Regions from separate parts of the Mesorhizobium sp. M0306 genome, predicted to be linked through region 1. Evidence: predicted binding sites of a transcription regulator. Region 1 holds the regulator's gene; each other region holds the start of a gene.
The links. The regulator LexA, encoded in region 1, represses DNA repair genes until DNA is damaged. The targets are predictions, from matches to a motif close to TGTTCNNNNTGTGTTCNG.

Region 1 (3,276 bases):
ACTTCGACGGCCTGTCAGACATCGGCATAGCCGACATAGAGCGGGGTGAAGCCGAACCGCATGGTGGATGGCGCGCGAAAATCGCCGATCACGCCACGTTCAATCAGCGCGCGCATGATCTGGTAGCCATGCTCGTGCATGAATGAAATCTGGCTGCCGCGTTTTTCCCCGTCGCGCGTGCTTTCGAGCGTTAGCCCGTAAGCGCCGCACCTTGCCTCGACAAGCTCGATGAACAGATCGGCCAGCGCGATGCTCTTCTTGCGCACCGCCGTCATGTCGACATCGTTCCAGATGTCGAGCGCGCCCTTCAGCGTGCGCATCGACAGGACCGGCTGCGTGCCGCACAGAAACCGGCGGATGCCGGTGCCGGCCGCATAGCCTGGCTCGAAGGCGAAGGGCCGTGCATGGCCCCACCAGCCGGTGAGCGGCTGCTGGATGTCGGCAAGATGCCGCTCAGCCGCATAGATGAAGGCAGGCGCGCCCGGTCCGCCATTCAGATATTTGTAGGTGCAGCCAACGGCAAAATCGGCGTTTGCCTTGTCGAGCTCGACTGGCATCGCGCCGGCGGTGTGGCAGAGATCCCAGACGATCATCGCCCCGGCCTCCTGGGCCCTGCGCGTCAGCCCCGGCATGTCGCGCAGTTCGCCCGACTTGTAGTTGACGTGGTTGACCAGCACCACGGCAGTGCGTTCGTCGATCAGCTCTTCGATGGTCGGCGCGTCGACCCCCGAGAGGCGCAGCAGCGTATCTTTTCGCGTCGAAACCACACCTTCAGCCATGTAAAGGTCTGTCGGAAAGCTATCGCCCTCGGCGACGATGACCCGCCGCTGCGGACGCATGGCCATGGCGGCGTGCAGCAGCTTGTAGATGTTGACCGACGTCGTGTCGCAGACCACCGTCTGGCCGGTCGCGGCACCGATCAGGCGCCCGAGCTGGTCGCCAAGTTCAAGCGGCATGTTGAACCAGCCGGCCGTGTTCCATGCGCGGATGAGATCATGCGACCATTCCTCGGTCGCGGCCTTGTACAGTTCATCGAAAGCGGCACGTGAAGCAGCTCCTAGCGAATTGCCGTCGAGATAGATCACTCCTTGCGGCAACACAAAACGGTCGCGCATCGCGCGCAGCGGATCTGCGGCATCCATCGCCTTTATGGCCGCGAGATCGGGAATTCCTGTCATGATTTGCCTGCTCCCCCAAAGATTCAACGCAACGCCGGACACGCATCGACTGTTCTTCCATTACCGGGTAGCGCGCAGCAAGGCTCCACCAGCGAGAAGCAGCCTGACCAGGCGGTGGAAACCCGGAGTTAACCCGAGGTTGGCGTTTTGAGTTCGTTTCGTTCACGGTGCATTGACCAAACCGCACAGTCGATACGGGTTCAATTCCGTGCCCTTTTGCCGACCGACGGCCGATGCCAGTGGCGCCTTCTAGGAAGCCAGAAGGGCGCAAACGACAGCAGAATCAAGGCGATGAGGCTCGCGGCGGGTGAAAATGCGGCATTCCGGTAGGGGCGTGGTTTGTTTCCCGAGCCTTAACGCATTCATTAAACTTTAAACAGTTGCGGAACACAACTGGAACAGATAGTGTTTGTTCTGGGTTTGTTTTTCTGATTCTGTTGGGGGTCGCTATGCTGACACGCAAACAACACGAACTGCTTATGTTCATCCACGAAAGGTTGAAGGAAAGCGGTATTCCGCCCTCCTTCGACGAGATGAAGGAAGCGCTCGACCTGGCTTCCAAATCGGGAATCCATCGGCTGATAACGGCGCTGGAGGAGCGCGGCTTCATTCGCCGTTTGCCCAACCGGGCCCGTGCGCTGGAGGTGCTGCGCCTGCCTGACTCGATCGCCCCCGGCCTCAATGCGGCACGCAAGTTCTCGCCGAGTGTCATCCAGGGCAGTCTTGGGCAAGGTGCCCCTCGGCAGGGCAAGCCGACATCGTCGCGCGTCCCTGCAGCCGGCAATGACGACGATGTCGTCGCCGCCGTTTCGATCCCGGTGATGGGCCGCATCGCCGCCGGTGTGCCGATCGACGCCATCCAGCACCAGACGCATTCGATTTCGGTGCCGCCGGATATGATCATGGGCGGCGAGCATTATGCGCTCGAGGTCAAAGGCGATTCGATGATCGAGGCTGGCATTTTCGACGGCGACACGGTGATCATCCGCAATGCCGATACGGCGAGCCCCGGTGAGATCGTGGTGGCACTGGTCGACGAGGAGGAAGCGACGCTGAAGCGGTTCCGCCGCAAGGGCGCCTCGATCGCCCTGGAAGCCGCCAATCCGGCCTACGAGACGCGCATCTTCGGACCAGACAGGGTCAAGGTGCAAGGCAAGCTCGTCGGACTGATCCGCCGCTACTGAGCTCCGCCCTTGGCGCCGGCTTTGGGTTTGTCGGCCCTGCGGTATGGCGGCAGGCCCCGCGCCGCGCGTGAAAATTTCCGCTGCACGTGCCAGGGCCGGTATGATTTTTCGACGGCAAAGCGGATTTCGGCGCGTGTTGCCGCTTGTGGATCGAAATAGACGGCCGCACTTCCCGCGCGCGCCAGTTGCCGTTTGGTGACGACGAGGACCAGCCGGTCGTAGTAGCAGGGATTATGGGCGGTGGCGTCGTCGATGACGATCAAGCTGGCAAAGGCGCAGGCTGGCCGTGCAGTATCGCGGTCCTTGGCTTGCGCGATGATCGCGCCGGATGGATGCCTGGCAAGGCAGAGGCCGTCCGTGCAAATGAACGGTATGCCCGGCGGTAGGTCGGCCGGATCGGCAATGTCGAATTGCGGATCGTTCTTTCCAGGTGTTTCCGGCGCGACGATAGCCTCTGATGTGAGCGCGCGTTTCCAGTTGTCGATGGTGAACTCATTCGGGCGTGCCCGGTTGACCGCGAGTTCACCGCTGCCGATCGGCAGCGCGACCAGCCGTGCGTCCTCCGAGATCAATACATCGGGTACGCGCGTCTGCGTTGTCGTTAGCAAGCCGGCGAGCGCAAAAGGAAGTGCCGCGAGCCGCAACCAGGTCGTCGCCATGCTGGCAATGACGAGGGCGATCGTCACCAAAAGGACGGATCTCAGCGAAATCAGCCCGACCGCATCGATCGGCGAGCGCTCGGAGATCCACCCGGACAGGGCGATCATCGCCGTCAGCCCCTTGCCCATCACGTAGAGGAAAGGCCCATCCGCGCCGAACGGCATCGCCAGCGCACTGAGGACGGCGAAGGGCATGACGACCAGTGAGACGATAGGCATGATGGCCAGATTGGCGAACAGGCTGAGCGGCGCCAC
Region 2 (3,276 bases), on a different contig from region 1:
TTTTGCCTCGCCCTGTGGGTATTTGGAAGCTACACTCAAATGTATAGGTGCTACATTTTTCTTCAGGCGGCCAACTCTCGAGTGCCGGACTATCGTTGTGAAGATGACCATACAAAATCACGCCGGCTCTCGCGGGCCCTTATGCCAAATCCGCGCAGCGCTCCATCGACATCCTTGATGCTGCGGCGACGGTCTTCGCCACTCACGGCTATCGCGGAGGCTCGCTGCGCGACATCGCTCGTGAGCCGGATTTGAGCTTGACCAGCATTGTCCACCACTTCGGGACGAAGTTTGAACTCCTCGAAGCCGTGCTTGAGCGTGCGGACAAGACCGATGGCAACGAGATGTTCGATTTTGGCGCTGCCTGCGCGCAGTACGGGAGTCGCGCATGCCACCCTGGAGCGGGCCCGCTCGGGCCTCGAACGCCCAGGAACACTCAGGCTGTTCGCAATCCTGTCGGCCGAGTCGTCCGCACCCGAGCATCCCGCACATGACTGGTTTGTCGAGCGATATCGCCGCAAGACCGAGGAGCTCGCCGCGGCATTCGCCTTCGACCAAGCGAAGGGCCGTGTTGACCGCGCTCGTGACCCCCATCTGCTTAGTCGATTGCTTATCGGCGTCTGGAACGGAATTCAAAGGCACTGCCAGGCAATCCTTATGACGGCCACTCGCTGGCAAGCGTCATCCCCGATATGGAAAACACCATCCGCGGCTCCCCCTCAGGCCGTTCGTGGTAGAGCGAATTGAGGGTCCAGCAGACCCAGAAATCCTTTTCGACATTACCCACCGGAGCTCCGATCCGATTGGCCGTGGCGAGGAACAGGTCGAGCCGGTCACGTGGAGATGCCGCGATGATCTGGCGGTAAGCATCAGTACTCATGGCTTCGCCTCGTGCGGGTCCGCCCTCAGGATTTCGCGGAGGAACTCCTGCATCCAGATCGGCACGGCGGAGAGACCGGCGCGCAGGTCCTCGCGGATGGCCTCGCCGTGCTTGGGGTCGGCAAACAGGCGGCGCAACGTCGCCTGGATACGCTTGCGTTCGCCCTTCTGGGCCAGCATGTCCTGCATCCAATGCAAGGCCTGGACGACCCGCATCCCCGGCCGATCCGCCCAATAGAGGCGGCTAGGGGCAGCGTATTTGAAGTGGATTTCCTGCGTGCCGAGCTTGATTGGCTTCAACCGCGCATCGACCAGCACTTCTATTCGGGCGGGGACGGCGGTCGTCAGGCCGAGGTCGTTGGCGGCCGTCATACCATCGATGACGGCACGCGCCCGATCGCGGCGCGTGACGGCGCGGATCACAGCGCGATAATCCGGCACGGTGGCGCGGCCTGTCAGGTTGTTCGTGCGCGGCCGGTCATAGAGGCCTCGGTCGATCCGGCGCAGCTCCCCTGCGGCTGCCAGGCGCTGCAGGGTTTTGTCCACGGCGGCACGCGCGCCGAGATCGGCGAAGTCGCCGGGGGTCCAGACCTCGTCCGGTTTGGACTCAGTGCGGGCAAGCAGGCGTGAGCGAACGTCGGTATCGGGCTCAACTATGGACATGTCCGAAATATGCTACAATTTTCGGACACACTCGTGGCGCCTAAAACTCCAAAAATGGAACTCGCATTTTCGCATTGAGGATATGGCCCCGAGCATCGAATGCCTCCTTCCCCAAGGGCACGACATCATCCCGGTTGACTCTTACCCAAGACGAGAACAAATGTAGAACATATCCAGGCTTTCCGCGTTTCAAGGGTCAGATGAGTGTATCGGCGCCCCCTGTTGCCATTTCCGAGCTTCGAGAACGCATCGCGCGTCTCGAAGGTGGAAATGCGCGCGAGCGTACGGTTTTGCCGTTCGGAGTGGCCGCGATCGACAGGGTTCTGCCTGGAGGCGGGTTGGCTTTTGGCGGTCTGCACGAGGTCGCGGGTGGCGGAAATGGCGCTGTCGATGGCGCGGCCGCGGCACTCTTCGCTGCCGGTATTGCCGCGCGCACGGTGGGCAAGGTGCTGTGGTGCGTTACCCGGCCCGATCTTTTCGCGCCTGCAATCGAACAGGCCGGCCTTCCTCCGGGACGGGTAATCTATGTCGAAGCCGGCGACGAAAAATCCATTCTCGCCTGTTTCGAAGAGGGTCTTCGCGGAGGTTTTGGCGCTGTCGTTGCCGAGATTGCCCGGCTTTCGATGACGGCCTCACGGCGGCTTCAGCTTGCCGCCGAAAGCTCCGGCGCCATCGGCATCGCCATCCGCCGCTGGCGTCGGCAGACGGAGGCAACGGATTTTGGGCAGCCAACCGCCGCCGAGACACGCTGGCGGGTGTCGGTCCTGCCGTCGACACCATTGCCGGTGCCGGGGATTGGACGGGCGCGCTGGCACGTTGAACTGATCCGATGCCGTGCAGGAGAGAGTGCAGATTTCATAGTGGAGGCTTGCGATGCCAAGGGTCGTATCGCTCTTCCTTCCGATGTGGCCAACAGACCGCTTCAGAAGGAAATCGGGCGACGCCGCGCCTCCGCCTGAGACGCCGCTCGTCCTCATCGGCCGTGACGGGCGCCGCCGTGTCGTGCTTGCCGCTGATGCTGCAGCCCACGCAGCGGGCCTGCGCATCGGCATTCCGGCGAGCAAGGCGCAGGCGCTGGTCCCGGGCCTGATCGTCCATGATGCCGAGCCCGATGCCGACGCCATGGCGCTCGAGCGATTGGCGCTGTGGGCGTTGCGCCGCTACGCGCCAATCGTCAAGGCCGATCCGCCGGACGGCCTCGTCATCGACACGACCGGCGCCGACCATCTGCATGGCGGCGAGGCGGCAATGCTTGCCGAGATGGTAGATCGGCTTGCCGCTGCCCGCATTACAGCCCGGGCGGCGGTCGCCGATAGCTGGGGGGCGACCCACGCGCTGGCGCGCTTCGGCACCCGGGCCACGATCGTTGTGCCAGCTGGCAAGACAGCCCAGGCGATCCTGCCATTACCGATCGCGGCGCTTCGCCTGCCCGCCGCGACGATCGACAGCCTAAGGCGGCTGGGATTCGAGACAATCGCCGACCTCGCCGGCACGCCGCGCGCGTCGCTCGCTCTGCGTTTCGGACCGGAACCCGGTCGCCGCCTCGACCAGGCGTTTGGGAGGGTGAGCGAACCGATCGAGCCGATCCGGCCGGAGGAGATCGTCGAGGTACGCCGTAATTTTGCCGAACCGATCGGCGCGCCAGAGACGATCGCCCGCTATACAGGCAAGCTGGTGGCGGAACTCTGCATTGACCTCGAGACGCGGGGGCTTGGCGCGCGCCGGCTCGATCTT
Region 3 (3,276 bases), on a different contig from region 1:
TTCAGCCGGCGGTTCTTCTTGGCATCGCGCCGAACGGCTGGCGTCGCCACTTCGAGCTCGCCCGACAGATATTTACCGGTGATCGAAGCGGGCGTCGCCATGATCTGCTGCGGCGTGCCCTGGGCGATGATGTGGCCGCCATGAATGCCGGCGGCCGGGCCGATATCGACAACGTAATCGGCATGCAGGATGGCGTCCTCGTCGTGCTCGACGACGATGACCGTGTTGCCGATGTCGCGCAGATGCTTCAGCGTGTCGAGCAGGCGGGCGTTGTCGCGCTGGTGCAGACCGATCGACGGCTCGTCCAGCACGTAAAGCACGCCGGTCAGGCCGGAGCCGATCTGCGAGGCGAGCCTGATGCGCTGGCTCTCGCCGCCCGACAGCGTGCCGGAGTTGCGCGACAGCGTCAGGTAGTCGAGCCCGACATCGTTGAGGAAGCGCAGCCGCTCGCGGATTTCCTTGAGCACGCGCACCGCGATCTCGTTCTGCTTGTCATTGAGCGAAGCAGGCAGGTCGGTGAACCACTGGTCGGCCTTGCGAATCGACAGCTCGGTGACCTCGCCAATGTGCTTGCCGGCGATCTTGACCGCGAGCGCCTCGGGCTTCAGCCGATAGCCGCGGCAGGCCGGGCAGGGCGTGGCCGACATGAAGCGCTCGATCTCCTCGCGCATCCAAGCGGATTCGGTTTCCTTCCAGCGGCGCTCGAGATTGGGGATGACGCCCTCGAAGGTTTTCGTCGTCTTGTAGGAGCGCAGGCCGTCATCGTAGTGGAAGGTGATTTCGCGCTCGCCGGTGCCGTGCAGGACGGCTTGCCTTGCCTCCTCGCTCAAATCCTTGAACTTGTCGCCGAGCTTGAAGCCATAGGCAACGCCCAGCGCTTCCAGCGTTTGCGCATAATAGGGCGAGGTCGACTTCGCCCACGGGCTGACGGCGCCAGCGCGCAGCGAAACATTCTCGTCGGGCACGACCAGGCTGGCATCGATGGCGCGCTGGCTGCCGAGCCCGTCGCAGGTTGGGCAGGCGCCGAACGGATTGTTGAAGGAGAACAGCCTAGGCTCGATCTCGGGAATGGTGAAACCGGACACCGGGCAGGCGAACTTTTCCGAGAACAGCATGCGTTCATGCGTCTCGTTCTTCGACTTGTTGACCGAATCCTCGCCGGTCTGGCTGGCGTCGAGCGGCTTGTCGGCAAATTCCGCTACCGCCAGTCCGTCGGCCAGCTTCAGCGCGGTCTCGATGGAATCGGCGAGCCGCGTCGCCAGATCGCCGCGCACGACGATGCGGTCGACGACAACGTCGATGTCATGCTTGTACTTCTTGTCCAGCGCCGGCACGTCGGCGATCTCGTAGAAGACGCCATCGACCTTGACGCGCTGAAAACCTTTCTTCTGCAGCTCCAGCAGTTCCTTGCGGTACTCGCCTTTGCGGCCGCGCACCATCGGCGCCAGGATGAACAGCCGGGTGCCTTCCTCGACTGCAAGCACCCGGTCGACCATCTGCGAAACCGTCTGGCTCTCGATCGGCAGGCCAGTGGCCGGTGAATAGGGTACACCGACGCGGGCGAACAAAAGCCGCATATAATCGTAGATCTCGGTGACGGTGCCGACCGTCGAGCGTGGGTTCTTCGAGGTGGTCTTCTGCTCGATGGAGATGGCTGGCGACAGGCCGTCGATCTGGTCGACGTCCGGCTTCTGCATCATTTCGAGGAATTGCCGCGCATAGGCCGAAAGGCTCTCGACATAGCGGCGCTGGCCCTCGGCGTAGATGGTGTCGAAGGCAAGCGACGACTTGCCCGACCCCGACAGGCCGGTCATGACGATCAGGCTGTCACGCGGCAGGTCGAGATCGACATTCTTCAGATTGTGTTCGCGTGCCCCGCGAATGGAGAGATATTTATGGTCGGCCATCGCCGGTCGCCGCCTCAGAATCTGGAATTCGTGGGATGGGCGGGTTTTCCCGACCATCCCCTATGTAGGTAATTTCGCCGCCTTTTCGAGAGACGCCACAACTCTCGACCAAAGCGTTTAACCGCCTTTCGCGCGAACGGGCAAGCGGAAAGAACAAAGGCCGAACACGCTCCTGACAAAAGCTGCCCGTACAGCCGGCTTCACAAAGCGTCTCGCGATCACATTTTTCGGTAATCGGCTATTCAAGGTTGACGTCCATGCGTCACGGGGGCAGACTCCAAACGTCAACGAAGCTGGCCGTCTTTCGATGGCCTCGCGGCCTGGGGCTAGCCTGCGAGACGCCGCGGGTTATGCGATGAGCGCTTCGACGACGACAGTCGCAACGAACAGAAGGAGAGCAGAGGCATGACTCCACCGGATAGTTCCTTGAGGCTCCACGTGTCGCTGGAGCCGCGGCAGGTATAAGTAGCCAGGTCAGGCGTTTAGCGCTACCTGCCAACGTTGATCTGCCGATCCCCACAACAATCAGAGACTGCTAGTCGGATCGTCGGCTGAACGCCGCGAAGCATCCGAAATAAAAAGCCGGCAGTACACTCCCGGCAATTTGGATTTTAGATCCAAGAAGCCCCGTCAGTTGCAAAAGCAATGGCGGGGCTGTTCGTTTGAAGCGCAATATTTGTGGTTCACACCAGGCGAACTTAGCGGCTGGAGGGCCTGATCCCGCCGGTAGCGACATCGATGGTGATGCTGCCGGAAATCCGAACATCGGTATCGCCGATCTTGAACGTGCCGTTGCCGCTGCTTGGAACCGCGTCGTCGGGCTCGGGCTGCGGAGTTGGCTCGGCGATGCGATAGTCACTCGTCACACCGGGCAGGGCGCCCTTTTGCGAAGACGTCGAATTATCTTGGGCAAGTGCCATGCCCACCAGCATGTTCGTGCCCACAATGGCGGCAATGGCAAGGCATAGGCTGGATGAACGAATGGCGGTCATCACCTGACTATAGTGCGGCGATAGCGCCGAAGCCAGACCGGCGGCGCTGAGAGTTGCCGGCCCTCATATCGCTCAGTTCCGTTCGAAGGTGCTTCACGCGGCCTGCTTGCGAGTGTCGAAAACATGGTCGACGAGGCCCCAATCCTTGGCCTCCTGTGCGGTCATGAAAAAGTCGCGGTCGAGCGTGCGTTCCACTTCTTCGTAGGTGCGGCCGCAATGGTGGGCGTAAAGATCGGTCATGCGCCGCTTGGTGCGAAGGATGCCCTCGGCATGGCGCTGGATGTCGGAGGCTTGGCCCTGGAAACCGCCGAGAGGCTGATGCAGCACGATGCTGGTGTTGGGTAGCGCGATACGCCGCCCTGGCGTGCCGGCCATCA

Region 2: a site for LexA is predicted at 1,695-1,712, ahead of NKI95_RS18325 (ImuA family protein). Genes of this name have one in related genera too.
Region 3: a site for LexA is predicted at 2,057-2,074, ahead of uvrA (excinuclease ABC subunit UvrA). Genes of this name have one in related genera too.

What each region holds. Positions count from the first base shown of each region.
Region 1 is NZ_JAMYRY010000037.1:35,476-38,751, forward strand. It holds partial or broken gene kynU (kynureninase) at 1-1,178, opposite strand, end outside; gene lexA (transcriptional repressor LexA) at 1,628-2,362, shown strand; gene NKI95_RS30350 (ComEC/Rec2 family competence protein) at 2,356-3,276, opposite strand, start outside.
Region 2 is NZ_JAMYRY010000012.1:89,617-92,892, reverse strand. It holds gene NKI95_RS18340 (TetR/AcrR family transcriptional regulator) at 117-494, shown strand; gene NKI95_RS18335 (hypothetical protein) at 656-880, opposite strand; gene NKI95_RS18330 (DUF6088 family protein) at 877-1,542, opposite strand; gene NKI95_RS18325 (ImuA family protein) at 1,743-2,501, shown strand; gene NKI95_RS18320 (Y-family DNA polymerase) at 2,416-3,276, shown strand, end outside.
Region 3 is NZ_JAMYRY010000024.1:31,242-34,517, forward strand. It holds gene uvrA (excinuclease ABC subunit UvrA) at 1-1,907, opposite strand, end outside; gene NKI95_RS25490 (hypothetical protein) at 2,606-2,899, opposite strand; gene NKI95_RS25495 (ATP-dependent Clp protease proteolytic subunit) at 2,993-3,276, opposite strand, start outside.